One region of the Nocardia sp. NBC_01377 genome, then DNA from elsewhere that is predicted to be linked to it. Evidence: riboswitches for the same ligand, from Rfam matches in the RefSeq annotation. Region 1 holds a riboswitch; each other region holds the start of a gene.
The links. A riboswitch is a leader RNA that binds a small molecule or an ion and turns the genes downstream of it on or off. The one in region 1 is predicted to bind S-adenosylmethionine.

Region 2: it holds a riboswitch for S-adenosylmethionine, as region 1 does, so the genes downstream of both, OG225_RS39685 (bifunctional o-acetylhomoserine/o-acetylserine sulfhydrylase) here and OG225_RS32135 (rhodanese-like domain-containing protein) in region 1, are expected to answer to the same signal.
Region 3: it holds a riboswitch for S-adenosylmethionine, as region 1 does, so the genes downstream of both, OG225_RS36500 (aminotransferase class V-fold PLP-dependent enzyme) here and OG225_RS32135 (rhodanese-like domain-containing protein) in region 1, are expected to answer to the same signal.

What each region holds. Positions count from the first base shown of each region.
Region 1 is NZ_CP109566.1:6,958,583-6,968,011, reverse strand. It holds gene OG225_RS32160 (hypothetical protein) at 1,504-2,127, shown strand; gene OG225_RS32155 (DUF456 domain-containing protein) at 2,251-2,733, shown strand; gene OG225_RS32150 (amidohydrolase family protein) at 2,744-3,607, opposite strand; gene OG225_RS32145 (FAD-dependent oxidoreductase) at 3,688-5,100, opposite strand; gene OG225_RS32140 (hypothetical protein) at 5,475-5,936, shown strand; SAM riboswitch class IV at 6,013-6,128, shown strand; gene OG225_RS32135 (rhodanese-like domain-containing protein) at 6,144-6,560, shown strand; gene OG225_RS32130 (O-succinylhomoserine sulfhydrylase) at 6,557-7,771, shown strand; gene fgd (glucose-6-phosphate dehydrogenase (coenzyme-F420)) at 7,839-8,849, opposite strand; gene OG225_RS32120 (HAD-IIA family hydrolase) at 9,106-9,429, shown strand, end outside.
Region 2 is NZ_CP109566.1:8,692,758-8,702,186, forward strand. It holds gene OG225_RS39670 (oxygenase MpaB family protein) at 1-340, opposite strand, end outside; gene OG225_RS39675 (hypothetical protein) at 329-460, shown strand; gene OG225_RS39680 (homoserine O-acetyltransferase) at 520-1,674, opposite strand; gene OG225_RS39685 (bifunctional o-acetylhomoserine/o-acetylserine sulfhydrylase) at 1,671-2,996, opposite strand; SAM riboswitch class IV at 3,086-3,196, opposite strand; gene OG225_RS39690 (TetR/AcrR family transcriptional regulator) at 3,249-3,962, opposite strand; gene OG225_RS39695 (MFS transporter) at 4,111-5,604, shown strand; gene OG225_RS39700 (NADP-dependent isocitrate dehydrogenase) at 5,956-7,173, shown strand; gene OG225_RS39705 (MFS transporter) at 7,394-8,626, shown strand; gene OG225_RS39710 (TetR/AcrR family transcriptional regulator) at 8,676-9,320, shown strand.
Region 3 is NZ_CP109566.1:7,936,358-7,945,786, reverse strand. It holds gene OG225_RS36530 (MDR family MFS transporter) at 1-532, opposite strand, end outside; gene OG225_RS36525 (MarR family winged helix-turn-helix transcriptional regulator) at 529-1,032, opposite strand; gene OG225_RS36520 (crotonase/enoyl-CoA hydratase family protein) at 1,109-1,930, opposite strand; gene OG225_RS36515 (2-oxo-4-hydroxy-4-carboxy-5-ureidoimidazoline decarboxylase) at 2,148-2,468, shown strand; gene OG225_RS36510 (YbaK/EbsC family protein) at 2,530-3,006, shown strand; gene OG225_RS36505 (flavin reductase family protein) at 3,189-3,656, shown strand; gene OG225_RS36500 (aminotransferase class V-fold PLP-dependent enzyme) at 3,687-5,006, opposite strand; SAM riboswitch class IV at 5,054-5,166, opposite strand; gene OG225_RS36495 (DHA2 family efflux MFS transporter permease subunit) at 5,200-6,624, opposite strand; gene OG225_RS36490 (MarR family winged helix-turn-helix transcriptional regulator) at 6,723-7,178, shown strand; gene OG225_RS36485 (Pls/PosA family non-ribosomal peptide synthetase) at 7,345-9,429, shown strand, end outside.

The sequences.
Region 1 (9,429 bases):
CCGGCGGCGGCCCGGAAGGGCGGGCAGTCGGCGGAGCGGAGTAGCCGCCCGGAGCGGGGGCGGCTGCGGGACTATGCCCCCGCCCCGGATGCCGCTGCGGGAGTGGTGGAGCGGCAGGTGGACTCGACGGTACCGGCGGGCCGAAAGCACGCGCGGGAATCGATGGGACAGACCGATTCGGTGCGGGCCGGCGAGGGTCGGCCCTCGGGTCACCGGGATGCCGCGCGGGTGACGGTCCACCCGCCGGGGGTGTCGGACGGCCGGGGTCGCCCCCGGGTGGCCGCGCCGGACCGCCCGATCCCGGACCGCCCGATCCCGGACCGCCCGATCCCGGACCGCCCGATCCCGGACCGCCCGATCCCGGACCGCCCGATCCCGGACCGCCCGATCCCGGACCGCCCGATCCCGGACCGCCGCTTCCCGGCGGCGGTGCGGTGGCCGGGTTCCGAGGTGTCACCGGAGGACGCCCGGGTTCGAGTCGGCCTGCGGGCGCGTGTCCCGCAGGTGGTTCGGCGGTGCCCGCGGCCCTCGATGTGCTGGAAGGTCGAACATCCGACGGCGCACTCGCGCCCGATGAGGGGCCGCCCGTCGACCGTGGCAGTCCGGTGGGAAACCCTTCGGCGACCAGTTGCGCCACGGTCACCCGGTCCGCGTGGCCGAGCGCGCCGAGGAACGCGCGCACCCGTTCGGCGTCCCACGACACCTCTCGGTGCACGGCGGACTTGCGGAAGTACCGCCGCAGCGCGGAGAGCCCCGCCGCTTCGACATCGCACCCGTGCGGTGGGGGCCCGTGCCATTCGACGGTGATCGGGAACCGCGCGTGTCCCGCTACCAGCACCAGTCCCGCGACGAACGCGTCGAACCCGACCCTGTCCGCACACGCTTTCAGGTCGAAGAAGGCATCGCTGACCTCGTTGATCGGATTCACGTCGCCGGGGCGTACCCGCACCGGCTCGTCGGGGACGCCGGACAGACTCCAGCGCCCGTCGGCCGAACACGACAGTTCACCGCCCGCTCGGGGCAGGATGTTCACGACATCGACGGCGACGCAGACGTGCGGTGTGATCACCACGAGGTCGATTTCGCGCCCCGCGCGCGGGTTGCCGCGCTCGGGGACGTAGCACCCGGCGATCACGATTCCCGCGACCCGATATTCGTCGGTCCACTTCCCCAGCCACCCGGCGATCCGCTTCTCGGTGGGCCGGACGCCGTTTCGTGCGGCGTTGATGACGAGCATCTCCTACACCCTCCTCGCGCGGAGCGCCGAAAAAGACGCCCCTACAACGTTATCGCCGGGCAACGACACCCGCATCAGTGCTGGTGATACCCGTTCGGCGCGGCAATTCCCGGGCGTTTTGCTCACAGCGGATTCGTCCTGCGGACTTCGCGGCCGAAACTGGACAGATCATCGAACCCCGGACACAATCGCCCCATGTGGAAACGACGTTTCATTCAACGAAACACCCGCCTCGGTGATCGCGATTCACGGACACCGCGCGACCGATGAGCGCGCCCGCGGACTATCCACTCGCCCTGGCCGTCGAGGATTTCGCACCCGTACTGCTGACCACCTGCGGAGTCCTGTTGTTGCGCCGCCTCACCGGAAGCGGATGGGTCGTACTCGCCGCGGCCCTGATCGGTGCGGGCGGATTCGCCAAGGCCACAGCGAAACTCGTCGTCGCGGCCGGTGGCCCCGACCTACCGTTGTTGCACGGCATGCTGTTTCCGCTCCTGACGCTCGGATTCGCCCTGCTGTACGCGGAATTGACGCGCGCCGCGACCGGTCGGCTGTCACGCGGGTTCATCATCCCGGCCGTCGCGCTCATCGCCGCCTGCGCCGTCACCTCGATACTCGCCGCCGATACCCTCCCGATGCTGGTGAGCACCACCGTCTTCGCCACCCTCACCGGTCTCCACCTCATCCGCCTGGCCCGCCGCCGCGGCGACACCGTATCCGCCGCCCTGATCGTCACCGAACTCCTGACGTTCTTCGTCCTCGGCCCCCTCGGTGCCCGCCCCGACCAGACCGTCGCCCTCCAGTGGACGGAACAACTGTGCAACACCGCCGCCCAAACCGCCTTCCTCATCGCCGCCTACCGCTTGGCTGGAGCATCGCGACCTCGATGAGCCGCAAGCCGGACGAGCTCGAGCACGACTGCCCACCTGCTGGAACCTCCGCTGTGCAGACCGCATGCGCGTAGGCGAGAATCCTGGCAGCGTGACTGGGCGCTGGAGTTGGAGGGATGAGCGGTGAGCGTGTGGGGAGAGGTCGTTGTCGGCCTGGTCATTCTGGTCGGACTGGTCGGGATCATCGTCCCGATCCTGCCTGGGGCGATTCTGATCTTCGGCGCGATCGGGGTGTGGGCGTTCCTGACGGGCGGGGCGACCGCGTGGTCGATCTTCGCTGTCAGCGCGGTTTTCCTGGTGGTGTCCGCGATCGTCAAATACACGTGGCCCGGTCGCAAGATGAAGGACGCGGGTGTCTCCAACCGCGCCCTGTTCCTCGGCGCCGTCCTCGGCATCGTCGGCTTCTTCGTCATCCCCTTCGTCGGCCTGATCGTGGGATTCGTTCTCGGCGTCTACCTTTCGGAATTGCAACGCCTCGGCGACAACCGACCGGCCTGGCAGTCGACCAAACACGCGCTCAAGGGCGTCGGCCTGTCCATGCTGATCGAACTTCTCGGCGCCCTGCTCGCCACCGCCACCTGGGTCCTCGGCGCCTTCATCGCGTAGCCGGTCCGATTTATCTTTCGATGGCGGGGAAGGGGATGGTGTCGTCGGACGGTTTGGGGAGGTCGTCGCGGCGGATGGGGAGGGTGGGGTTTTCGGGTTTGTGGAAGGGGGCGGTGGGGGTGGGGTCGGCCTGGCGATGCAGTGGCAGGCGGTAGAAGTGGCGGGCGTTGTCCTCGAGGACGGCGAACATGTCGGTGCCGACGACGTCGCAGATGAGATCGACGTCGGAATCCCGGAAGGGGCGGCCCGCGCGGGTGCCCGGCAGGTCGGTGCCGAACATGAGCGCTTCGGGGTTGACGGCGTGGATGCGGCGCAGCGTGTTGGCGACGTTCATGGAGACGCGGCCGAAACCGGTCGCCTTGACGCGGGCCCCACGATCGACGAGGTCGAGCAGGTAGGGCAGGCCCTCGTCGGACATGCCGAGGTGGTCGATGGAGAAGGCGGGAAGTTTGGAGATCACCGGTTGCAGCGAGGTGAGCATCTTGCCGTCGATGTAGACCTCGACGTGCCAGCCGACCAGGTCGTGGGCGCGTAACGCCTGCAGGGTCATGGCGGTGATGTCGGCGGCGGCGCGTTTGACGTTGAAGCGCAGCGCCCGCACCCCGGCGCGATCCAGGGCGACGATCTCCTCGTCGGTCGCTTCGAGGTCGAGCGCGGTCACGCCGACCCAGCCTTCGCCCAACTCCGATAGTGCCGCCTTCAGGTAGCTCTGATCGGTGCCTTGGAACGAACCGCTGACTACCGCGCCTCCGCGTATGTCGAAGCGCGACATACGCTTTCGGTAGTCGGCGATGGTGAAGGGGCCGGGCAGGTAGCCGTCGTTCTCGGCCAGCGGGAACCGCGGGTCGAAGATGTGGACATGGGCATCGAACACTTGTACAGAATGCCTCAGTCGTCGAGTTTCCGCTGTGGCGACGGTCGCCCGAAGAGTCGACCGTCGCTGTCTCGCGGTTTCTAGACCTTGTGCGGTTCGCTCGCGCGCAGCATGTCCTCGCGCTCGACGACCTTGACCCGCTCGCGGCCTTCGGGCTCGCCGAGTGCGCGTTCGTGGGCGTCGAGGCGGTACCAGCCCTGCCAGGTGGTGAACGGCACGCCCTTGGCCTCGAGGAAGTCGGTCACGGCGTCGAGTTCGGGTTCGGGGGCCGAGACGAAGCCTTCGGCGTCGTCGAGCAGGCAGGCCACGGTCTCGTTGGCGTCGCCCTTGGTGTGACCGATGAGGCCGACCGGGCCGCGCTTGATCCAGCCGGTGACGTAGGTCGCGGGCACGAAACGGGCCTTGCCGTCGGCGTCCTCGTCGGCCAGTACGCGTCCGGCCTCGTTGGGCACGGTGCCTGCCTGGTCGTCGAAGGGCAGGTTGGTGATGTTCTGCGACAGGTAGCCGACCGCGCGGTACACGGCCTGGATGTCCCAGTCCTTGATGACCCCGGTGCCCTTGACGTTGCCGGTGCCGTCGAGTTCGGTGCGTTCGGTGCGAAGACCGATCACCTTGCCGTCGGCGTCGCCGACGATTTCGGCGGGAGATTCGAAGAAGTGCAGGAACAGCTTGTGCGGACGGTTGCCCTGGTCGCGGATGGCCCACTGCTCGAGGGTGTTGGCGACCATGTCGACCTGCTTGGAATGGCGGCGGGCCGCTTCCGAGCCTTCGTCGTAGTCGATGTCCTCGGGGGCGACGATGACCTCGATGGTCGGCGAGTGGTCGAGTTCACGCAGTTCCAGCGGGGTGAACTTGGCCTGGGCCGGGCCGCGGCGACCGAAGACGTGCACCTCGAGCGCCTTGTTGCCCTTCAGGCCCTCGTAGACGTTCGGCGGGATCTCGGTGGGCAGCAGTTCGTCACCGGTCTTGGCCAGCACGCGCGCCACGTCGAGCGCGACGTTGCCGACGCCGAGGACCGCGACCTTCTCCGCGTCCAGCGGCCAGGTGCGCGGCACGTCGGGGTGCCCGTCGTACCAGGAGACGAAGTCGGCGGCGCCGAAGGAGCCGTCGAGATCGATGCCGGGGATGTCGAGGGCGCGGTCGGCGTTCGCGCCGGTGGAGAAGATGACCGCGTCGTAGAAACGGCGTAGGTCGTCGAGGGTGATGTCGGTGCCGTAGTCGATATTGCCGAGCAGGCGGACCTGCTCTTTGTCGAGCACCTTGTGCAGGGCGGTGATGATGCCTTTGATGCGCGGGTGGTCGGGCGCGACGCCGTAGCGGATCAGCCCGAACGGCGCGGGCATGCGCTCGTACAGGTCGATGCTGACGTCGGCGTCGGACTTCATCAACGCGTCGGCGGCATAGATGCCCGCCGGTCCCGCGCCGACAATGGCGATGCGGAGCGGACGGGCCGCCTGAGCATCACCGCTCGCTGCTGCACTCTGTTCGGTCATCTCTTCCGCGCACCCTTATGTTCGAAATTAATGGCGTTGGTCTTAGCTTAGGCTAAGTTCACGCGTCGTTCGGTCGCACCTCACGATGCGTGACGCTGGCGCTGCCGGCACGTGCCCGCACGTTGCCCAGGTCGCTACGACGGTGAGCTGTCATATGGCTATGACAGCAGGCCGCAGTCCCGCGATTCTATCGGTGGCATGTCATACGACCTATCAGGGTGTCGTGAACTGGATGGATGCCGTACCTCACGGCGATCACGAACGACCCGTGATACCAGCCTACCGACGCCGCTTCGCCACGGCACACGGCCGGACCGGACGGGCGCGGCGGGGGTGGACGTCGGATTCCCGCGCCGACCAGGGATCATCGAGGGATGACCGAGCAGCGCCCCGCCCCCGAGGACGACGAAGCGATCGTGGTCGATCAGACCGACAAACGCACGATGGCCCCGTTCATCGCGGCCGCCGTCTTCGCGGCGATCGTGCTGGTCGCGATCGTGGCGGGCGGGGTGTTCTCGCCCGCTGAGAAAAATGTCACAGAGGCCGACCGGATCGCGGCGGCCGCGCAGAACTACGCGAGCGCCCGCAACTCGACCGATGCGGTGCCGCCGCCAGGTGTCGCGTGCGACGGATTCGACGAGGGCAAGTCGCCGTTGGCAGGACAGTTCGCCGGGGGCGGATCGTCCGGAAGTTCGATCGAGATACCGAAAGTCGCGGAGCAGCGGGTCAACGGTGACCGGGGCAAGGCCGCCGTCACCGTGCGGGTCGACGGCCGCGTGAGCACCGAGACCTGGAACTTTCTCCGGGCGGGCGACAGGTGGGTGGTCTGTGGTTGACCGGCGCCGACGAACTGACCGCGTGTCGCATATGAATGTTTGACATGTCGGCCGTCGGACGGGCAATCTCAGTTCAGGTCATGAGAACCAGCGTCAAGCCCCGGCTTGCTGGTCGGCAACCCTCCTCCGCGGTGGGGTGCTCCGGGTGACGACCCGGCCGCGCACCGAAAACGGGTGTGGCAAGTGCGGATTCACAGGAGGATCGACATGAGTTATGCCGGAGACATCACCCCGCAGCAGGCGTGGGAAATACTCCAGGAGCATCCCAAGGCCGTCCTGGTCGATGTGCGCACCGACGCGGAATGGCGTTTCGTCGGCGTGCCCGACACCAGCTCGATCGATCGGCCGACGGTGCTGATCGAATGGGTCGACAGCAACGGCGCCCGCAACACCGAATTCGCCGACCAGCTCGGCAAGGCCCTCGAGACGCGCGATCCGGAAGCACCCGTGGTCTTCCTGTGTCGCTCCGGTCAGCGTTCGGCGCATGCCGCGAATCTGGCGACCCAGCTCGGCATCGGCCCGTCCTACAACGTGCTGGACGGATTCGAGGGCGGCCTCGACAACTCCGGCCACCGCGGCGGCCAGGGCTGGCGTGCCACGGGTCTGCCCTGGCGGCAGTCGTGATCACCGGCGGCGCGTTCGACAAGCCGCTGCCCGACGATGTCGGTCCGGCGACCCTCGGTGTGCGCGGCGGGCTGCGCCGCTCCGGTTTCGAGGAGACCTCCGAGGCGCTGTACCTGACCTCCGGTTTCGTCTACGAGAGCGCCGAGGCGGCCGAGGCCGCGTTCACCGGCGACGTCGAACATTTCGTCTACTCCCGCTACGGCAACCCGACGGTCGCCATGTTCGAGGAGCGGATGCGTCTGCTCGACGGCGCGGAAGCCTGTTTCGCCACGGCGAGTGGAATGTCGGCCGTATTCACCTCGCTCGGAGCGCTTTTGAGCGCGGGCGATCGACTGGTGGCGGCGCGCAGCCTCTTCGGCTCCTGTTTCGTGGTGTGCAACGAGATCCTGCCGCGCTGGGGCATCGAAACCGTCTTCGTCGACGGCGAGGATCTGGACCAGTGGGAACAGGCGCTTTCGGTGCCGACGCAGGCTGTGTTCTTCGAGACCCCGGCCAATCCCATGCAGACCCTGGTCGATGTGCGCAAGGTCAGTGAACTCGCCCACGCGGCGGGCGCGAAGGTGGTGCTGGACAACGTCTTCGCCACCCCGCTGCTCCAGCGCGGATTCGACCTCGGCGCCGACGTCCTCGTCTATTCGGGCACCAAACATATCGACGGTCAGGGCCGGGTGCTCGGCGGCGCGATCCTCGGCCCGCAGGACTACATCGACGGTCCGGTGAAGAACCTGATGCGTCACACCGGTCCGGCGCTGAGCCCGTTCAACGCGTGGACGCTGCTCAAGGGGCTCGAGACGATGCCGCTGCGGGTGCGGCATTCCACCGAATCGGCGCTGAGGATCGCGCGCTTCCTCGAGGGCAACGATTCGGTGAGCTGGGTGCGCTACCCCTATCTGGAATCGCATCCGCAGCACGCGCTGGCGACCAGCCAGATGAGCGGCGGCGGCACCGTGGTCACCTTCGAACTCGACGCGCCCGCGAACGAGGCGAAGAAACGGGCCTTCGAAGTGCTGAACCGGCTGCGGATCGTCGATATCTCGAACAACCTCGGCGATTCCAAGTCGCTCATCACCCATCCGGCCACCACGACGCACCGCGCCATGGGGCCCGAGGGACGCGCCACCATCGGCCTGTCCGATGGGGTCGTCCGCATCTCGGTCGGCCTGGAGGATGTGGACGACCTGCTCGGAGACCTCGAGCGCGCGCTGCGCTGAGATTCGACGCGACAGACGAAAGAACCCCGTCCCGACGACCCGGGACGGGGTTCTTCGCGTTCATCGATCAGGCGAGTGCGCGCAGGCGGGGGCCGAGATCGCGTTCGAACAGTTCGAGGAACCGGCGCTGATCGTGGCCGGGGGCGTGGAAGACCAGGTGGTTGAGCCCGGCGTCCAGGTACGGCTTGATCTGGGCGACGGCCTCGTCGGGGTCGCTGGCGACGATCCAGCGCTTGGCGATCTGTTCGATCGGCAGCGCGTCGGCGGCGGTTTCCATCTCGATCGGGTCGGTGATGCTGTGCTTCTGTTCGGCGGTCAGCGACAGCGGCGCCCAGAAACGGGTGTTCTCCAGCGCCAGTTCGGGATCGGTGTCGTAGGAGATCTTGATCTCGATCATCCGGTCGATATCGTCGACCGAGCGCCCGGCCTTGCCCGCGCCCTCGGCGACGGCGGGCATCAGCTTCTCGGTGTAGAGGTCCATACCCTTGCCCGAGGTGCAGATGAAACCGTCGCCCGCGCGACCGGCGTACCGGGCGACCAGCGGGCCGCCCGCGGCGATGTAGACGGGGATACCGCCCTTGGGCACGTCGTAGATGGAAGCGCCGACGGTCTTGTAGTACTGGCCCTCGAAATCGGTGCGCTCCCCGGTCCACAGGGCGCGCATCAGGTCGACGGATTCGCGTAGCCGGGCGAACCGCTCCTTGAACTCCGGCCATTCGCCGGTGTAGCCGGTCGCGATCTCGTTGAGCGCCTCACCGGTGCCGACGCCGAGCATCACGCGGTCCGGGTACAGGCAGCCCATGGTCGCGAAGGCCTGGGCGATCACCGCGGGGTTGTAGCGGAAGGTCGGGGTCAGCACCGAGGTGCCCAGCTGGATGCGCCGGGTGCGCTCACCCACCGCGGCCATCCATGCCAGCGAGAACGGGGCATGTCCGCCCTTGTGCCGCCACGGCTGGAAATGATCGCTCACCGTCGCGCTGTCGAGTCCGTGTTCCTCGGCGAGCACCGCGATCTCGACCAGTTCACGCGGTCCGAATTGTTCCGCCGACGCCTTGTATCCGAGTTTGAGACCACTCATGTGCGTCACTCCTTCGCTTCGCTGCCACGCATCCGGTGCGGGTATTTCCGACACCGGTCGGCCGCACGCGGGTGTTTCCCGCACCAGCGCCGCGTGCGGCGTACGGCTGATTCGACCATAGCCAGCCCGATTCGCGACGTTGTGCAGGGGCGCGTCCGACGGCCCGCCGCGCCGTGTCCGGGCGCTCCCGGCGCGGGTAGCCGATAATTGACTCGTGACTCCAGACGACGAGCCGATCCTGTCCTACCTCACCGATATGGACGGGGTGCTGGTCCACGAGGATCACCTCGTCCCCGGCGCCGACGATTTCCTCGCCGAACTGCGTGACAAACAGATCCCGTTCCTGGTCCTGACCAACAATTCGATTCGCACCCCGCGTGATCTGCAGGCCAGGCTGCGTCACAGCGGTCTCGACATCCCCGAGGACGCGATTTGGACCTCGGCGCTGGCGACCGCGACATTCCTCGACGACCAGCGCCCGAACGGCACCGCGTACGTGGTCGGGGAATCCGGTCTCACCACGGCACTGCACGAGATCGGCTATGTGCTGACCGATAGCGACCCGGATTACGTGGTGCTC
Region 2 (9,429 bases), 1.7 Mb from region 1:
CGACGATGCCGGGACGGTCGAAGTGGCCGAGCGTGCGCATCCATTTCGGTAGCAGTGCGATCGAGGCGAGCGAAAGCAACCGGCTGCCGACGTAATACGACATGCCCGCACCGTTGCTCCGCGGTGTCCACAGGAGGTGGTGAATTCCCTCTTCGGCGCGTTCGGCCCAGTAGCGGGTCTCCTCCTCGGGTGTGAGAGGTCCGGGGCCGAAGACCTCGTATGCCTTGAGTACCGAATGCCAGCCGGTGATGTGGATCCACAGCTGGGTTTCCGGGCTGTTCGCGCTGTAGCGCTTGCCGCTGATCGGTTCGATGCCGGTCATCGGGGCGTGGATTCGCATCAGGTGATCGGCGGCCTGGACGGCGGTGCGGCCGTCAACGATCCCGACGAGTATCCGCGAGAACGCATAGAAGGCTTCGTCGACGCGGTGGTCCGATTACTGGTCGGCCCGGTCGATTAGTTCGCTAGTCGGCAGCGCACCCCTCGACGACCGACCGCACGATCGGGAAAGTCCGCGCCTCAGCGGTTTTCGCGCGCCAGCCGCATGGTCTCGATCAGCAGTTTCGACACCGCCGCCGCTTCGGTCAGGAATCCGTCGTGCCCGTCGCGGGAATGCACGATCTCCAGACCGTCGCAGCCGGGAAGCAGTTCGGCCAATTCCTGTTGGGTCCGCAGCGGATAGAGCCGATCGGAGTCGACGCCGCCCACCACGCACGGCACCGGGGTCGATGCCAGTGCGGCGGCGACACCGCCGCGTCCACGGCCGACGTCGTGCCGGTTCATCGCCTCGGTCAGCAACACGTAGGTGGCGGGATCGAAACGGCTACAGAGTTTTTCGGCCTGATGTTCCAGGTAGCTCTGCACCGCGTAACGGCCGCCGCGCCACGGATCCTCGTCGCCCTGGGCGTGATTCTCGAAGCGGTGATCCAATTCGCCTTCGGTCCGGTAGGTCAGGTGCGCGATCCGGCGCGCGATACCCATTCCGGCCGTCGGGGCGCGGCCGGTGCCGTGGTAATCGCCGCCCTGCCAGTCCGGATCGGAGGTGATGGCGGCGATCTGGGTGGCCTGGGTGCCGATCTGGTCGGCGGTGGCGCGTGCGCCGACCGCGAGCACCAGGGCCGCCGCCACCCGCGCGGGGGCGGTGATCATCCATTCCAGCACCCGCATACCGCCCATCGACCCGCCGACCACCGCGGCGAGCCGGTCGATGCCGAGCAGATCGGCGAGCGCGATCTCCGCGTTCACCTGATCGCGGATGGAGATCTCCGGAAACCGCGCGCCCCACGGTTTCCCGTCGGGCGCGAGCGACGCGGGCCCGGTGCTGCCCTTGCAGCCGCCGAGCACGTTCGTCGCGATCACACACCATTCGTCGGTGTCGATCGGCGCACCGGGGCCGACCATGCCGTCCCACCAGCCGGGCTGCGAATGCAGCCCGTCGGGCGCGCCGACCACGTGCGAATCACCGGTCAGCGCGTGTTCGACCAGGACGACATTGTCCAGCGCGGGAGACAGTTCGCCCCAGCGCTGCACCGCGAGACCCACATCGGGGACGACGGCGCCGTTCTCCAGCCGGACATCCCCGATGGTGATCACGCCGAGCCGCCCGTCCGGCGGTGGCAGCAATGTCGTACCGGTCACTGGACGGGCGGTGCTCGGCTCGGTGCTCACGGTCACGTCGCCGCCGCGAAACCGGCGCGTAGGTCGGCGAGGATGTCCTCGATGCCCTCGATGCCGACGGCGAGGCGCACCAGGCCGGGCGTCACGCCCGCGGCCGACTGCTCCTCGGGTGTCAGCTGTGAATGTGTGGTCGAGGCCGGGTGGATCACCAGCGACCGCACGTCGCCGATATTGGCGACGTGGCTGTGCAGGGTCAGCGCGTCCACGAATTTCTTGCCCGCGTCGATACCGCCGCGCAGGTCGAAGGCGATGATCGCGCCCGCGCCCTTGGGGGCGAGTGCGGCGGCGCGCTGGTACCACGGCGAGGTGGGCAGACCCGCGTAGAAGACGGCTTCGACGTCCTCGTGGTTCGCGAGGAATTCGGCGACGGCCTTCGCGTTGGAGACGTGCCGCTCGATCCGCAGGCTCAGTGTCTCCAGACCCTGGGCGATCAGGAAGGCGTTGAACGGCGAGATCGCGGCGCCGAGATCGCGCAGCAACTGCACGCGCGCCTTGAGCGCGTAGGCGGGAGCGCCGAGATCGGCGAAGACCGCGCCGTGGTAGCTCGGGTCCGGCGTGGTGAAACCGGGGTAGCGCGACGCGCCGTCGGCGTCGGCCACCGTCCAGTCGAAGGTGCCGCCGTCCACGATGACGCCGCCGATGGCCGTGCCGTGTCCGCCGAGGTATTTCGTCGCCGAGTGTACGACGATGTCGGCGCCGTGGACCAGCGGCTGGATCAGGTACGGGGTGGCGACGGTGTTGTCGACGATCAGCGGGATGCCTGCCGCGTGCGCCACATCGGCGACCCCGCGGATGTCGAAGATGGCGCTACTCGGGTTGGCGATGGTCTCGCCGAAGAAGGCTTTGGTATTGGGCCGGATGGCGGCGCGCCACTGTTCGGGATCGTCCTGATCGTCGACGAAGGAGACCTCGATGCCGAGTTTGGGCAGCGAGTAGTGGAACAGGTTGTAGGTGCCGCCGTAGAGTTGCGGGCTGGAGACGATGTGATCACCGGCCGAGGCCAGGTTGAGGATCGCGTAGGTCTCGGCCGCCTGCCCCGAGGCGACGAGCAGCGCGGCCACTCCGCCCTCCAGCGCGGCGATGCGCTGTTCCACCACGTCCTGGGTGGGATTCATGATGCGCGTGTAGATGTTGCCCGGTTCGGCCAGCCCGAACAGCGCCGCGGCGTGATCGGTGTCGCGGAAGGCGTACGAGGTGGTCTGGTAGATCGGCAGTGCCCGTGCACCGGTGGCCTGATCGGGGGACTGGCCCGCGTGGATCTGTTTGGTCTCGAAGGACCAGGCGGCCGGATCGATCGGGGACGTCGTTGGATCGCTCATATCGTTCTCCAAATGAGGGGTTGTTCGCCGGACGAACGGGTTATCGCAACGCGGGCGACGGACAACAACACATTTCGGGATCCTCCTGAACAGCGCGCTTGCTCCCGGCCTTCGGGAGCCCGGTCATCACCCGGAGCACCCCACCGCAGCTGGAGGGTTGCCGACCAGCGAGCCGGGGCTTGACGCTGGCACTCATGACCTGAGAAACATGGTAACCGGACGGTGCGAAACGCCCGAATTCCGTTGGAAATATCACGCGGATTCGAGCGGGCGCGACTGCGAGCAGATGCGCTGGAGCTCGTTGTACGCGGTGAGTACCGCGGCGCGAGCGGCGCGGGCGGCGGTCTGCGGGTCGCTGTTGACGACCAGCTCCTCGGAATCGGCCATCGCGATATGGCACAGCATCTGCCAGGTGGCCACCACCAGGCGCACGCGCAGGGCGCCGGGGGCGTCGCCGGTGCGTTCGGCCAGGCATCGGGTGATCGCGGTGGTCTTGGTCTCGCCGAATTCCAGAGCGCGGGCGTTGACCGCGGGGCTGTTGCGCGCGATGCGCTGCATTTGCTGGAACTGCCGGAACGAGGTGACGTCCCCGCCGTTGGCGGCGCTGTCGATGATCGCCAGGTAGGCGTTGCACAGCGCGCGCAGATCGCTGTCGGCCCGCGGCTGCTGACGCAGGGCGATGGCGACGCCTTCGCCGAAATCGGAGACCGGGCCGAGGATGATGTCCTCTTTGGTCTCGAAATACCTGTTCACGGTGCGTGGTGACACGTCGGCGGCGTGCGCGATCTGCTCCACGGTGGTCGCCTCGAAGCCCTGGCTGTCGCACAGGTTCAGGGCGACTTCGATGATGCGCGCGCGGGTCTGGATCTTCTTGCGCTCGCGCAGGCTGGGGCCGCAGCGTCCCCGAGCCGAGCCGGTGGCGCGGGCATCGGCGGCCACGTCGATCGGCGCTGGTGAGTCGAGCATTTCCGCATTCTATCCCACGACTGTTACTGTTTGGCAGCCATAGGCAAATGTCTGATTGCGACATTTTTCTCTTGACGCCAAATGTCTGATGGTGACAGGATTAGCCGACTTGATCCGAAAGTCCTGTACTTCGAACGAGGAGACCGAGATGACCGACACCGCATCGGCGGCCGACGCACCGGGGAAACGGGGGAGTTCCGCACGTTGGCTCGCTCTCGCCGTCATCGCGCTGGCACAGCTCATGGTGGTTCTCGACGCCACTATCGTGACCATCGCACTGCCATTCGCACAACGTGATCTCGAGATCAGTCAGGGCAACACCCAGTGGGTGATGACCGCCTACACGCTGATCTTCGGCGGTTTGCTGCTGCTCGGCGGCCGCATGGCGGACTACCTGGGCCGCCGCAACATCTTCATCGCGGGCCTGATCGGCTTCGCCGCCGCGTCGGCGCTGGCCGGACTCGCGCAGAACGGGGCCCAGCTGTTCGTGGGCCGCGGCCTGCAGGGCGCCTTCGCCGCACTGCTCGCACCCGCCGCGCTGTCGCTGGTCTCGGTGACGTTCACCGAGGCGAAGGAGCGCGCGACGGCCTTCTCGATCTTCGCGGGCATCTCCGCCGCGGGCGCCGCCATCGGCTTGCTCGCCGGTGGCGCGCTCACCGAATACGCCTCGTGGCGCTGGACCCTGCTGGTGAACGCCCCGATCGCGATCATCGCGCTGATCGGCGCGCTCACCTTCGTCCTCAAGGACGTCCCCGCGCCGCGCACCGGCGGTTACGACGTGCCGGGCGCCGTCTCGGTGACGTTCGGTCTGGTCGCGATCGTCTATGGCTTCAGTCGCGCCGCCGAGGACGGCTGGACCGCGGGCAGCACGCTGGGTCTGCTCGCCGTCGGCGTCGTCCTGCTCGCGGTCTTCGTCGGGGTCGAGCGGCGCTCGGCGAATCCGCTGCTGCCGTTGCGTATTCCGGGTGAGATCAACCGGGGTGGCGCGCTGATCGTGGCGCTGCTGGTTCCGATCGCGATGTTCGCGATGTTCCTGTTCCTCAGCTTCTACTTCCAGAACACGCTGGGATACACGCCGCTGAAGGCGGGTGTGGCCTTCCTGCCCTTCCCGATCGGCATCGCCATCTCCGCGGGTATCACCAGCACCCTGCTGCCCAAGCTCGGCCCGCGTCCGCTGATGTTGGCGGGCGCCGTGCTCGGCACGATCGGTCTGCTCTGGCTGGCCCAGCTCGGCTTCGGCGACGGCTACGCGTTCAGCGTGCTGCCCGCGCAGTCGCTGATCGCGCTCGGCATGGGCCCGCTGTTCGTCGGCATGCAAGCCGTGGCCCTGCATCAGGTGGACGAGCAGGACTCCGGTGTCGCCAGTGCGCTGCTGAACGCGGCGCAGCAGGTCGGCGGCGCGGTGGGTACCGCGCTGCTCACCACGATCTCCGTGCAGGTCGCCAAGGATTACGTGATCGACAATCCCACCGTGTCCGATCTCGCCGCGCGCGCTTCGATCCACAGCTACGACGTCGCGTTCTACGTGGGCGCGGGCTTCTTCCTGGCCGCGATCCCGGTGATCGCGCTGATGATCCGGGACAAGCCGGAGAATCTGATCGAGGGAGCCGAGGACGACGTCAAGGTGCCGATGGCGGTCTGAGGAAACGAATCCGATCGTGGGTCCGCGTGCCGGTTGCGGTGCGCGGACCCACGTCGGTTCGGCAGGTAGGCGCATTATGCGTGACCTGCGCCGATATGCTCCCGATCACCTGATACCTACCTGCGGGTAACAACTAACACCGTTACCCGGGTACGCTGCGAGGTTACGCACAGTGGTACCTCCCCGCGCGGTGAGCACATCACCAGCAGTACGCTTGTCTTGTTTTGCACCACACGTCCCGCCGACAAGACGGGACATATACGTTGTCTGTTGGAACAGCTGGGGTCCGCTCACAAGCGTGTTCACCTGGCCGTGCAATGAGGGCACCATCCTAGGAGGACACGAAGATCCATGTCCAAGATCAAGGTTGAAGGCACCGTCGTAGAACTCGACGGAGACGAGATGACCCGGATCATCTGGCAGTTCATCAAGGACAAGCTGGTCCATCCCTATCTCGACGTGAACCTCGAGTACTACGACCTGGGAATCGAGTACCGGGACAAAACAGACGACCAGGTCACCATCGACGCCGCGAACGCCATCAAAGAGCACGGCGTCGGCGTCAAATGCGCCACCATCACCCCGGACGAGGCCCGGGTCGAGGAATTCGGCCTGAAGAAGATGTGGCGCTCGCCCAACGGCACCATCCGCAACATCCTGGGCGGAACCATCTTCCGCGCGCCGATCATCATCTCGAACGTGCCGCGCCTGGTCCCCGGTTGGACCAAGCCGATCATCATCGGCCGCCACGCGTTCGGCGATCAGTACCGCGCCACCGACTTCAAGGTCTTCCAGGCCGGCACCGTCACGCTCACCTTCACCCCCGAGGACGGCAGCGAGCCGATCGTCCACGAGGTCGTGAAGATGCCCGAAGAGGGCGGCGTCGTGATGGGCATGTACAACTTCCGCAAGTCCATCGAAGACTTCGCTCGCGCGTCGTTCAACTACGGACTCGCCCAGAACTACCCGGTGTACATGTCCACCAAGAACACCATCCTCAAGGCCTACGACGGCATGTTCAAGGACACCTTCCAGGAAGTCTTCGACGCCGAGTTCAAGACCCAGTTCGACGCGGCGGGCCTCACCTACGAGCACCGCCTCATCGACGACATGGTCGCCTCCTCCATGAAATGGGAGGGCGGCTACGTCTGGGCCTGCAAGAACTACGACGGCGACGTCCAGTCCGACACCGTGGCCCAGGGCTTCGGTTCGCTCGGCCTGATGACTTCCGTGCTGCTCACCCCGGACGGCCGTACCTGCGAGGCGGAGGCCGCACACGGCACCGTCACCAGGCACTACCGGCAGCACCAGCAGGGCAAGCCGACCTCGACCAACCCGATCGCGTCGATCTTCGCCTGGACGCGCGGGCTCGAGCACCGCGGCAAGCTGGACAACACCCCCGAGGTGATCGGTTTCGCCCAGACCCTCGAGGACGTCGTCATCAAGACCGTCGAAGGCGGCCAGATGACCAAGGACCTCGCGGCGCTCGTCGGCGGCGACCAGAGTTACCTGAGCACCGAGGAATTCCTCGGCGCGCTCGACGAGAACCTGGCCCGCGCCCTGCGCTGAGCCAGGTGAGAGAGGCGAGCTCACACGCTCACCTCTTCCGGCGCTGGGATCTCCCAGCGCCGGGCCGACACGGGCACCCGCCCACAGGTGGGTGCCCGAGCTGTCTGCGGTCCACGCGGACATTCGCGGTCGCCGCGGGCAGGTATCTGCCCGTCGCGTCCGAGAATGTCCGGCCGGGCCGGTGCGGGTGGCTCAACTCACGTATGCGCGGGAAGAGATCATGGACGGGCACCTGTTACATGAAGGCGTGACCAGTCCCGTGATCGCGCAGACGACCGTGCCCGCCGAGCGGACGGACTGGCATATCCCGGCCATGCTCGCCCTCGCTCTCGGGGGCTTCGGCATCGGCACCACCGAATTCGTCACCATGGGTTTGCTGCCCGATATCGCGGAGTCCGTGCATGTCTCCGAGCCGACGGCCGGGTACGCGGTGTCGGCCTACGCGCTCGGCGTTGTCGTCGGCGCGCCGGTGATCGCGGCACTGTGCGCGCGGGTCGCGCGCAAGCGGCTGCTCGTGTTCTTGATGGTGGCTTTCACCGTCGGCAATATCGCGAGCGTCTTCGCGCCGAATTTCGCGACCCTGGTCCTCTCCCGTTTCGTCTCCGGTCTGCCGCATGGCGCGTACTTCGGTGTGGCGTCGCTGGCCGCGGCCACATTGGCCCCGGTTGGACAGCGCGCCAAGGCCGTTGCCGCGGTTATGCTGGGATTGAGCGCCGCCAATGTCGTCGGCGTTCCCGCTGCGACGTGGCTCGGTCAGCATCTGGGCTGGCGCGACGCCTATGTGGTGGTGGTGTTCATCGGCGCCGCCACCGTGCTCGCACTCCTGCGATTCGTTCCGGAACTCACCGGAATCAAGATCACCAATCCCGTGACCGAACTCGGCGCGCTGCGACGCCCGCAGGTGCTGCTGACCCTGGCGGTCGGCGCCGTCGGCTTCGGCGGGATGTTCGCCGTCTACACCTACATCACGACCACGCTGACCGATGTCGCCGGCATGTCGTTGAGTCTGGTGCCGATCGTGCTGATGCTGTTCGGCGTCGGCATGGTGGTCGGCAATATCGTCGGTGGCGTGCTCGCCGACCGTGGCGTGGATCGCGCGATCTTCCTGTCGATGATCGCCATGGTCGTCATCCTCGCCGGATTCATCGCCGCCGCGCACAATCCGTTCACCGCGGGAATCGGCGCGTTCCTGATCGGCGCGTCGGGCGCGGCGCTGGCCCCGGGGCTCCAGACCCGGCTGATGGATGTCGCCGCCGACGCGCAGACCCTCGCCGCGGCCCTCAATCACGCGGCCCTCAATATCGCCAACGCGGCGGGTGCGTGGCTCGGCGGCGTGGTCATCGCCGCCGGTCTCGGTTACTCGGCGCCCGCGGCCGTCGGCGCGGGACTCGCCGTGCTCGGTGTCGTCCTGTTCGCGTTGACCGTCTTGGCGGCCCGCGGGAATCCCGCCTGACGCTCACGGTAGAACATACAGGACTGTATGTAAGTGTAGAATCGTCCGAATGACCAGGACCGACGCCCCCAAACCGCAGCGCCGCACCCAGGAGCAGCGCAGCAGCGAAATGCGGACGCGGTTGCTGGACGCGACGATCGACTGTCTGGTCGAGTACGGGTACGTGGGTACCACCACGCCGAGGGTCGCCGAGCGGGCCGGGGTCACCCGGGGTGCGCAGGTCCATCATTTCGGATCCAGGACCGACCTGGTGGTCGCGGCCATCAGCCACCTCGCGCAGCGGCGTGCCGAAACCGCGATGCGCGAGATGGATCGGGTGGTGGTCGGCACCGATCCGGTCGACGCCGCGCTGGCCTTCCTGTGGGAACTGCACCGGGGACCGCTGTTCATCGCCACGGCCGAATTGTGGGTCGCGGGCCGGACCGATCCGGTGCTGGCCTCGGCGATGGAGAAGGTCGAACCTTTCGTCAACAACGCGGTGCTCATGGCGGTGGCCAGATTCGTGCCGGACGAGATGCGCCGCAAGGAAGCCCGCGAGTTCGTCTACACCGCGATGGACGCGCTGCGCGGCATTCTCGTCGCGAATTTCATCGACGCCGATTCCGAACGGGCGCATCGCCGCTGGCGTCGTGCCTGTGTGCATCTGCGGGGGATCGCGAACGCCGCGCTGAAGAAGGTCGACTCGCTCGACTGACGGTCTCCCCTGCGGCCCTGCGGTCCCTCACATACGAGATCAACTGTATGTGGGAGATCCGGCCTCTCATTGCAGGCAGCAGGGTTTCCGAATAGTCGGGGCCGTCGCC
Region 3 (9,429 bases), 980 kb from region 1:
AACCGCTCACCCCGAGTATCGAACCCGTGCCCGCGAGCACGCCGCCCGCCACCGGACCGATGACGCTCGACGTACCGAAGACCGCCACGAAATAGCCCTGGTACCTGGCGCGTTCACGCGGGCTGACGATATCGCCGAGGATGGCGAGCGCCAGCGACATCAAGCCGCCCGCGCCGAGACCCTGCACGGCGCGGAAGATGGCCAGCTGGTACAGCGTCTGCGCCAGCGTGCACAGCAGCGAACCGAAGACGAAGATCGCGATACCGATCATGAAGAACGGCTTGCGGCCGTACATGTCGGAGAGTTTGCCGTAGAGCGGCGTCGCCAGCGTGGCGGTGATCAGGTAGGCCGTGGTCGCCCATGCCTGCATCGAATACCCGTGCAGATCGTCGGCGATGGTGCGGATCGCGGTCGAGACGATGGTCTGATCCAGCGCGGCGAGCAGCATGCCGAGCATGAGGCCGCTGAGGATGGTCAGGATCTGCTTGTGCGTGAAACCCGCGGGGGATTCCGTCACTGCGGGTGCGGTCACGAACTGTTCTCCGTCCCTGTGATGGTGGCGTGGGATTCGCGGAGAGCGGCAACCATTCCGGGCCGCGCGCGATCGAAATCGTCGACGAACCGACGCAGCAGTTCGGCGAAGGTGGCCCGGTCGGCGGGAATCCAGGACTCCGTCACCCGGGTGAGGTTCTCGTGGCGACGGCGGCGGATCCGCTCGCAGACCGAGCGACCGCGTTCGGTCACCACGAGCACCGAGGCGCGGCCGTCGGTAGGATCGGCCATGCGCAACACCAGTCCCCGGTCGACGAGGTGGGCCACCTGGCGGCTCACCGTCGACGCGTCGCTGTAGACCGCGGCGGCCAGAGCGCCGGAGCGCATCGGCCCGTCCTGGAGCAATCGGAACAGCACGACGAACACGGCCGGATCGACTCCGTCCTCGGTGCGGATCTGGGCCGCGGTGCGTTCCCTTACGCGCTGTAACCGGGTGAGCTGCACCGCGATCGTGTCGATCGCCTCGTCGTCCACGTCCACCTTTACTTGCGTAACAATTAGTTGCTTGACGCAAGTATGTAGGCGTGCGAACGAAGAGAGCAAACCTCAGGTTGGTTCAACGGCCCTTGAACTGCGGATCCCGCTTCTCGAAGACCGCCTGGATCGCCTCGGTCAGATCCTCCGAGGGCAGGAAGGCCGAATTCCACGCCGAGACATAGCGCAACCCGGCCGCCACCCCATCCTTGGTGCGCTGTTCCAGGACATCCTTCGCGCCCTGCACCACCAGCGGCGGATTGGCCGCGATATCGCGCGCCAGCGCGTGCGCGGCGTCGAGTACGGCGTCCTGATCGGCGTACACGTCGTTGACCAGGCCGATCTTCTCGGCGCGCGCGGCGTCGATATCCCTGCCGGTGTAGGTCAGTTCGCGCAGATGCCCCTCGCCGATGATGCCGGGCAGCCGGTGCAGCGACCCGATATCGGCGACGATCGCCACCTTCGCCTCACGCAGGCTGAACTTGGCCTCCGCGCTGGCCAACCGGATATCGGCCGCCGCGATCAGGTCGAGCCCGCCGCCGATGCACCAGCCGGAGACCGCGGCGATCACCGGCTTGCGGCAATCGGCCACCGCCGTCACCGCGCCCTGCATCTTGCGCAGCTCGACCAGGAAGTCCGTGCGCGGCCCGGCGAACGCGCGATCGGCGAGCAACGCGCCGAAGGTCCCCGCCATCGCGGGCAGATCCAGTCCGTAGGAGAAATGCCTGCCCGAACCGGTCAGCACGATGGCGCGCACCTCGGGATCGGCGTCGAGCTCGCCGAAGACCAAGGGCAGCTCGCGCCAGAAGTCGGGGCCCATCGCATTGCCCTTGCCTGGACCGATCAGGGTCACCTGCGCGACGTGGTCCTTGGTTTCGACGCTGAACGCCTGCCAATCAGTCATTTGTACAGCGTATCGACAACGCGGGCACCTGCGTCCGCTGATCCCCGGATATCGTCATCGACAGCCCCGCCGACCACCGCGTTCCGGTTTTCGCAGGCGGAAGCGGTCGCGCCCGGTAAATGCTGTGCTAAATCGATGTGCACCGGTGGTTCCTCCGCAGTTTCGCCCCGCATCATGAACGAGTCGGCAAACCTCTCAATTCGGTTCGGAGATCACAATGCTGATGCACCGAGGAATCGGCTTGGACCGCTTCAATTCCCTGCCGCGCACGCGTGCCGTGCACGCCATGTACACCTGCTGCGGCAATGTCACCTGGGCGACCCTGATAGTGGCCGCGCGCCCCTTCGCGGATCACGACGCACTACTGAACGCGGCCGATCTCGAGCTACTCCAGCTCTCGCAAGCCGATCTGGATCGCGCGCTCGCCGCGGTCGGCCACGAACACCTCGGCGCACATACGGTCACCGAACTGACGAAGGTCACCAGGGACCGGATCGAACGCATGCTGGGGCCGGAGGAAGGCTATCCCGAGTACTGAACCGACACCGACCTGGCCACTTCGCCCGGCGTACCCTCCGCAATCGCCTTACCCTGGTGCCATGCGCAGGTCGTCGTTACCCCCGGTCGCATGCCGGGTCTCGGACACGCTGATCGCGCGCGGACATCACGGTGTCATCGTCAGCAGACCCGAACCGGCGGCCACGGCCGCCGAGGCGGCGCGCTCGCTCGGTGTCGATGTGGGCGCGATCACCAAATCCCTGGTCTTCCTGCTGGACGACGATCCGGTGTTGCTCCTGGTATCCGGTGCGCACCAGGTCGACCTCCAGCACACCGGGCAGCGCCTGGAAGGCACGCTGACCACGGCCCCGGCCGAGATGGTGCGCGAGGTCACCGGGCAGCCGATCGGCGGCGTCGCCCCGGTCGGTCATCCCACCAACCTGCCCACCTGGGTCGACAACGCGCTGTCCGGTCACCGGGAAGTGTGGGCCGCGGGCGGTCATCCGAACACGTTGTTCCGCACATCGTTCCGTGAACTCGTGCGGATCACCGCGGGCCTGCCGATCGACGTCGACTGATCCGGCGCGTGCTCGTCGGGCACTCCCGTGACATATCGAACAGTGGCCGAAGCCCGCGCGGACGTCCGCGATCGGTCGCGCGGGCGTAACTTCGACATGTGACCGAAGTACCACCGCCGGGCGCCGGAATCCAGATACCCGACGATCTGAGCGGCATCACCGCCGAGCAGTATCGGGCCTCGATGCGCCACTACCCGGCGGGCGTCACGGTGGTCACCCTGAATTCCGAGCGCGGCCCGATCGGTTTCACCGCGACCTCGTTCGCCTCGCTCTCGCTGGAGCCCCCGCTCGTCTCCTTCAATATCGCCCACACCTCGTCCAGCTTGGACGCCATGCTCGGCGCGGATTCGGTGGTCATCCATTTCCTCGGCGAACACCAGCACCACCTCGCCCAGCGTTTCTCCCGCACCGCCGACGAGCGTTTCTCCGACCGCTCCCTGTGGACGCCCCTCGACACCGGCGAGCCGGTCCTGCACGGCACCCCCATCTGGGTCCGCGCCACCGTCCACCACCGAATTCCCATCGGTGACCACACTTTCGTCGTCGGCCTGGTCACCCGCGTGCACGACAACACCGACGAGACACCCGCGGCGGCCCCGCTGCTGTACTACCAGGGCCGCTACCACCGCCCCACCTCGCTGGACCGATAGGTTTCGCAGCGGATCACGCCGCGCGCGGGTTCAGCCGAGGGCGCAGGGGGAGGTGCCGATCGGGTCGGTGGCGGCGAAGGGGCGGGTTTCGGGGGTGGGGTTCCAGTGCGCGCCGGTTCGGGCGTAATCCCAGCCCGTGCCCCTGTCGACGAGCGTGGCGACGGCCTCGATGAGTCGCTCGACATCCGCCGAGCTGGTGCCGAGGCCGACGCTGGCGCGCAACGCGCCGTCGAGACCGAGGCGGGCGAGCAGCGGGTGGGCGCAGAAGCGGCCGTCGCGGACGCCGATCCCGTGTTCGGCGGAGAGGTAGGCGGCGACGTGGCCGGGTTCGTAACCGTCGAGGGTGAAGGCGACGATGCCGACCGAATCGGGGCTGTCGGACCACAGGCGCAGCAGTTCTACGCCGGGCACCGCGGACAGGCCCTCGCGCAGCCGCTCGGCGAGACGATGTTCGTGATCGGCGAGGGTTTCGGCGTCGACATCGCACAGCGCCTCGCAGGCGGCGGCGATAGCCGCCGCGCCGAGCACATTAGGCGAACCCGCCTCGTGACGCTGCGGTGCGGGAGCCCATTCCGTCGAATCCACAGCCACCTCGCGCACCGCGCCGCCGCCCGCGAGATACGGCTCGGCGGCGTCGAGCCAGTCGCGACGGCCGACGAGAACGCCCGTGCCGAACGGCGCGTAGAGCTTGTGACCGGAGCAGGCCAGGTAATCGACTCCGCTGTCGCGCAGACTGATCCGACGGTGCGGGGCCAGCTGCGCCGCGTCGACCAGGATGCGCGCGCCACATCGGTGGGCCACCTCGGCGAGCCGCTCGATCGGCAGCACTTCACCGGTGACGTTCGAGGCTCCGGTGACGGCGAGCAACGCGGCGGGCCTGGCACACAATTCGGCGACGAGCAGCGCGATGGTCTCCTCGACGGTGTCGGCGGCCCGGACCACGCGACGTCCGTTCCTGGTCCACGGCAGGAAGTTGGCGTGATGTTCGGTATCGAGCACGACGGTCTCGCCCGGCACGCATCCGGCCAGCAGGTTGAGCGAATCGGTGGTGTTGCGGGTGAAGACCACGACCTGGTCTTCCTCGGCATCGAAGAACCGGCTCACCGATCCGCGCGCCGATTCGTAGCATTCGGTGGAGATCCGGGAAGCGTAACCCGCGCCCCGGTGCACACTGGCGTAGTACGGCAGCAACTGCTGCACCCGATCGGTGACCCGGGCCAGCGCGGGGGCGCTCGCCGCGTAGTCGAAATTCGCGTAGGTGGTGGTTCCGCCCTGGACGAGCGGCACCTGGAGATCGTCGCCGGACACCCGCGCGAGCGGGGCACAGGTCTGGTTCGCCACAGAAGTCATCACAAAATCCCATCGGCCGAGGGGACTCGCGATCAGGAGATCGTTCGAGTCCGCGCTTGCCGCGCCCGGTCGGGCGCGGCCCGGTCGTCACCCGGAGCACCCCACCGCGGAGGAGGGTTGCCGACCAGCTAGCCGGGGCTTGACGCTGGTACTCATGACCTGAATCGAGGTTGGCAGAAGCATCACCGCCCTGTCAACCGCGACATTCCGACGACTCTTCGCGCCACAACACCAACGAGGTGACGAAGGACACGACCGCGGCGAGCGTGAGACACAGGAACGCCCGCTGGAAACCCACCTCGACGCCGTTGCCCGCGACCGTCGCCCGGTACAGCACCACCGCGAGCAGAGCGGCGCCGATGGATCCGCCCATGCGCTGGAGGATGTTCACCACCGAGGCCGCGTCCGGCAGCTGTTCGGCCCGCACCGCGGCGTAGGCCGAGGCGACGATCGGCACCCCGGTCAGCCCGGTCGCGATCCCTCGGAACAGTAGAAGCACTTGGATGACAACGGGATTCATCGAGGCGTCGCCGAATACGAAGGGCAGCGACACCGCGACGAGTACCAGTCCGCCGACCGCCGCGACGGCACCGCCGCCGTACCGATCGGTGAGGCGACCGCCGATCGGTAGGATGACGACACCGCCGATCCCGAACGACAGCAGCAACAGACCGGTCGCCACCAGCCCCTTCTCGTGCAGATTCTGAAAATACAACGGCAGCAACAGCATCGACCCGAACAGCGACATCCCGCCGAAGAAGTGGGCGACGGTGGCCGCCGCGAAAACCGGACTGCGGAACATCGTGATGTCGAGGAGACTCGCCTGCCGCGCACGCACCGCGCGCAGCACGAAACCGCCGAGCGCGAGCGCTCCCACCACCAGGGAAACCCACACCGTAGGCGCGGAAAGTCCACCGCGACCGCCGAATTCGCTCAATCCGTAGACGAGCGCCGAGAGCCCGAGCGCGATCAGCGCGAATCCGGCGATATCGAAACTCGCCGTCACGTCCGACGCCGGCACACGGGGCAGCGAGCGCCGTGCCAGCACGAAGGCCACCACGCCGAACGGAATATTGATCAGGAACAGCCACTGCCAGTCCAGATGCGCCAGCATCAACCCGCCGACGGTCGGGCCGATCGCGGGAGCCGAGACCACCGCGATACCGACGACGCTCATCACCCTGCCGAGCCGATGCGGACCGGCCACCCGCCCGATCATCGCCTGACCGGCGGGCACCAGCAAACCGGCCGCCAACCCCTGACCGATTCGCAGGGCGATGAGCCAGCCCATACTCGGCGCGAGCGCGCACAGCCCCGACATCACGGTGAACGCGATCAGCGCGCCCATCCACAGCCGGTCCATCGCGACGCGGCGGCCGAGCCACCCGCACAGCGGAAGCGTGACCGCGAGCGCGAGCAGATATCCGCTGGCGATCCATTGCGCGCTGTCGAGCGTCGCGCCCAGATCCGTGGCGATGGTGTCGAGCCCGATATTGACCAGTGACGTGTCCAACATGCTCATGACCGCACCGAAGACGACGACGCCCGCGACCCGCCACACGCTCGCGGGAATGGGTTCGAGCACGGGAGCGACGGCGGCGGTTCGAGTATCCGACATGGATCCTCCGTTATCGATCGATATCCGAGATCTGTAGATCACTGAGATTGTTGAGATTATCAACAGTTTGTCGAATCAACAATGGATACAATTTCCGGATGTCAGACGACCCGTCGCATCCGCCCGGCCTGCTCCGGTTCCCGACCTATGCCCTCGGCAAGCTGCACAAGGCCGTGCACGCGGAGATGGGCATGTCGTTGCGCGAGCATTGGGTGCTGGTCTACCTGGAGGAATACGCCGAACTGTCCCAACAGCAGGTCTCGACCGCGCTCGGCATCGACCGCAGCGAGGTCGTCCGATTGATCGACGGACTCGAACGCGACGGCCTGGTCGTTCGCACCCGCGACGCCGCTGACCGGCGCAAATACCGACTGACGGTCACCAAGGCCGGGCGGGCCGAACGCCGTCGCACCGACGACATGATCGAGGCCGCCGCCAAGCGCGTACTACGTCGACTCGACGACGACGAGCAACGCACACTGCACCGCCTCGCCCTCAAAGCGCTCGGTGAGGACCCGTCGCTGAGCGACCGAAACCGGCATTCCGCCCGGTAGACCCGCTGGGACGCGGCGAGAACCACCGTGTCCGGGCGCACGAACCAGGCGATACCCCGAGTACCGTAGATACTCGGTCACCGTGGCGTTTGCCCTCTGGTAACCCTCTTGTGAAACAACCAAGGGTGAAGAGCTAGGCAGGTCGATGAGAGGTGGTCAGGACGTCATGCTGCAGCCGCAGGTCGACGCCACGGCGAGCGAGGGCCAGGACACGGGGGCGATTCCCGATCCATTGTCACGCGGCAGCCTCGCCGCACCCGCACGCACCCTGGTCGACATACTCGCCGCCACGGCGATCGATTACCCCGACGCGCCCGCCATCGACGACGGCGAGGTAGTCCTCGGCTACGCCGAACTCCTCGCCGAGATCGACGTCCTCGTCGCGCGTCTCGGCGCGGCGGGAGTGAGCGCGGGCGACCGCGTCGGCGTCCGCATGCCGTCGGGCACCCACGAGCTCTACGTGACCATCCTCGCCGTCCTGCACGCCGGGGCGGCCTACGTCCCCGTCGACGCGGACGACCCGGACGAGCGAGCCCGCCTGGTCTTCGGCGAAGCGAAGGTGACCGCCGTCGTCACCGCGAACGGCATCGAATCCGTCCCCGCCGCGAACACGCCGGTCGGGCAGGACTCCGCCGCGGATACGTCGGTCGAGCGGGAGCCCGCCGCGGATACGTCGGCCGGGCAGGCCGAAGTCGCACCCGAACAGACCACGAGCGCGGCGGCCACCGCAGCGTCAGCTGGGCCGGAACCGGGCACGCCCGAATCGGCCCCGCCGGGACTGGCCGCAACCGAGCCGACCGGACCCGAATTCGCGAAGTCCGAACCATCCACAACCGCGTCGGACTCGGGACACGCAGAACCGGCCGGAGCCGAACGAACCGCGACGGAGGTCCGCACCGCACTTCCCGATCCCTCCGACGACGCCTGGATCATCTTCACCTCCGGTTCCACCGGCACCCCGAAGGGCGTCGCGGTGACGCACCGCAACGCCGCCGCCTTCGTCGACGCCGAGGCGGAGCTCTTCCTTCGCGAGGCCCCCATCGGCCCGGGCGACCGCGTGCTGGCGGGCCTGTCGGTCGCCTTCGACGCCTCGTGCGAGGAGATGTGGCTGGCCTGGCGGCACGGCGCGTGCCTGGTCCCGGCTCCGCGCGCGCTGGTCCGCACCGGCGCCGATCTCGGGCCGTGGCTGGTGCGCCGGGAGATCAGCATCGTCTCCACCGTCCCGACGCTGGCCGCGACCTGGCCCGCCGAGGCGCTCGATCCGGTCCGGCTGCTGATCTTCGGCGGCGAGGCCGTGCCACCGGAACTCGCCGAACGCCTTGCCGGGAAAGCGGATTCGGCGCGCGAGGTGTGGAATACCTACGGCCCCACCGAGGCGACCGTCGTCGCCTGCGCAGCACTGCTCGACGGCTCCTGGCCGGTGCGTATCGGCCTGCCGCTGCACGGGTGGGATCTCACCGTGGTCGATCCGGCGGGCAATCCGGTGGCCGAGGGCGAATCGGGCGAGCTGGTCATCGGCGGTGTCGGCCTGGCCCGATATCTCGACCCGGCCAAGGACGCCGAGAAATACGCTCCGCTGCCGTCGCTGGGCTGGGAACGCGCCTACCGCAGCGGTGACCTGGTCCGTAACGACAGCGCCGGACTGGTCTTCCTCGGGCGCGCCGACGACCAGATCAAGATCGGCGGCCGCCGTATCGAACTCGGCGAGATCGATAACGCGTTGCAACATCTGCCCGGTGTCACCGGTGCGGCGGCGGCGATCCGAAGTACCAAGGCGGGCAACAAGATCCTGGTCGGCTACCTGACCGGCCCGGATAGCGACTACGACCTGAAAGCCGCGCGCGAGCGTCTCGCCGAACAGCTTCCGGCCCCGCTGGTGCCGCGACTGGCCGTCGTCGCCGAACTGCCGACGCGCACCTCCGGCAAGGTCGATCGCGACGCGCTGCCGTGGCCGCTGCCCAAACAGAAGGACATCGAGGCCGAAGCCGGACTCAGCGAGACCGCGCTGTGGGTCGCCGGTCTGTGGGACGCGCTGCTCGGCGCGGAGGCCACCACCCCCGATATCGATTTCTTCGATGTGGGCGGCGGCTCGCTGGCCGCCGCGCAACTGGTCGCCGCGCTGCGCGAACGCTATCCGCACATCACCGTGGCCGAACTCTACGACCATCCGCGCCTCGGGGCGCTCGCCGATTTCCTCGACGACAGCGCACCCGTCGTCGCCGCGGAAGAACGCGTCGTCCGGCCCACCCCG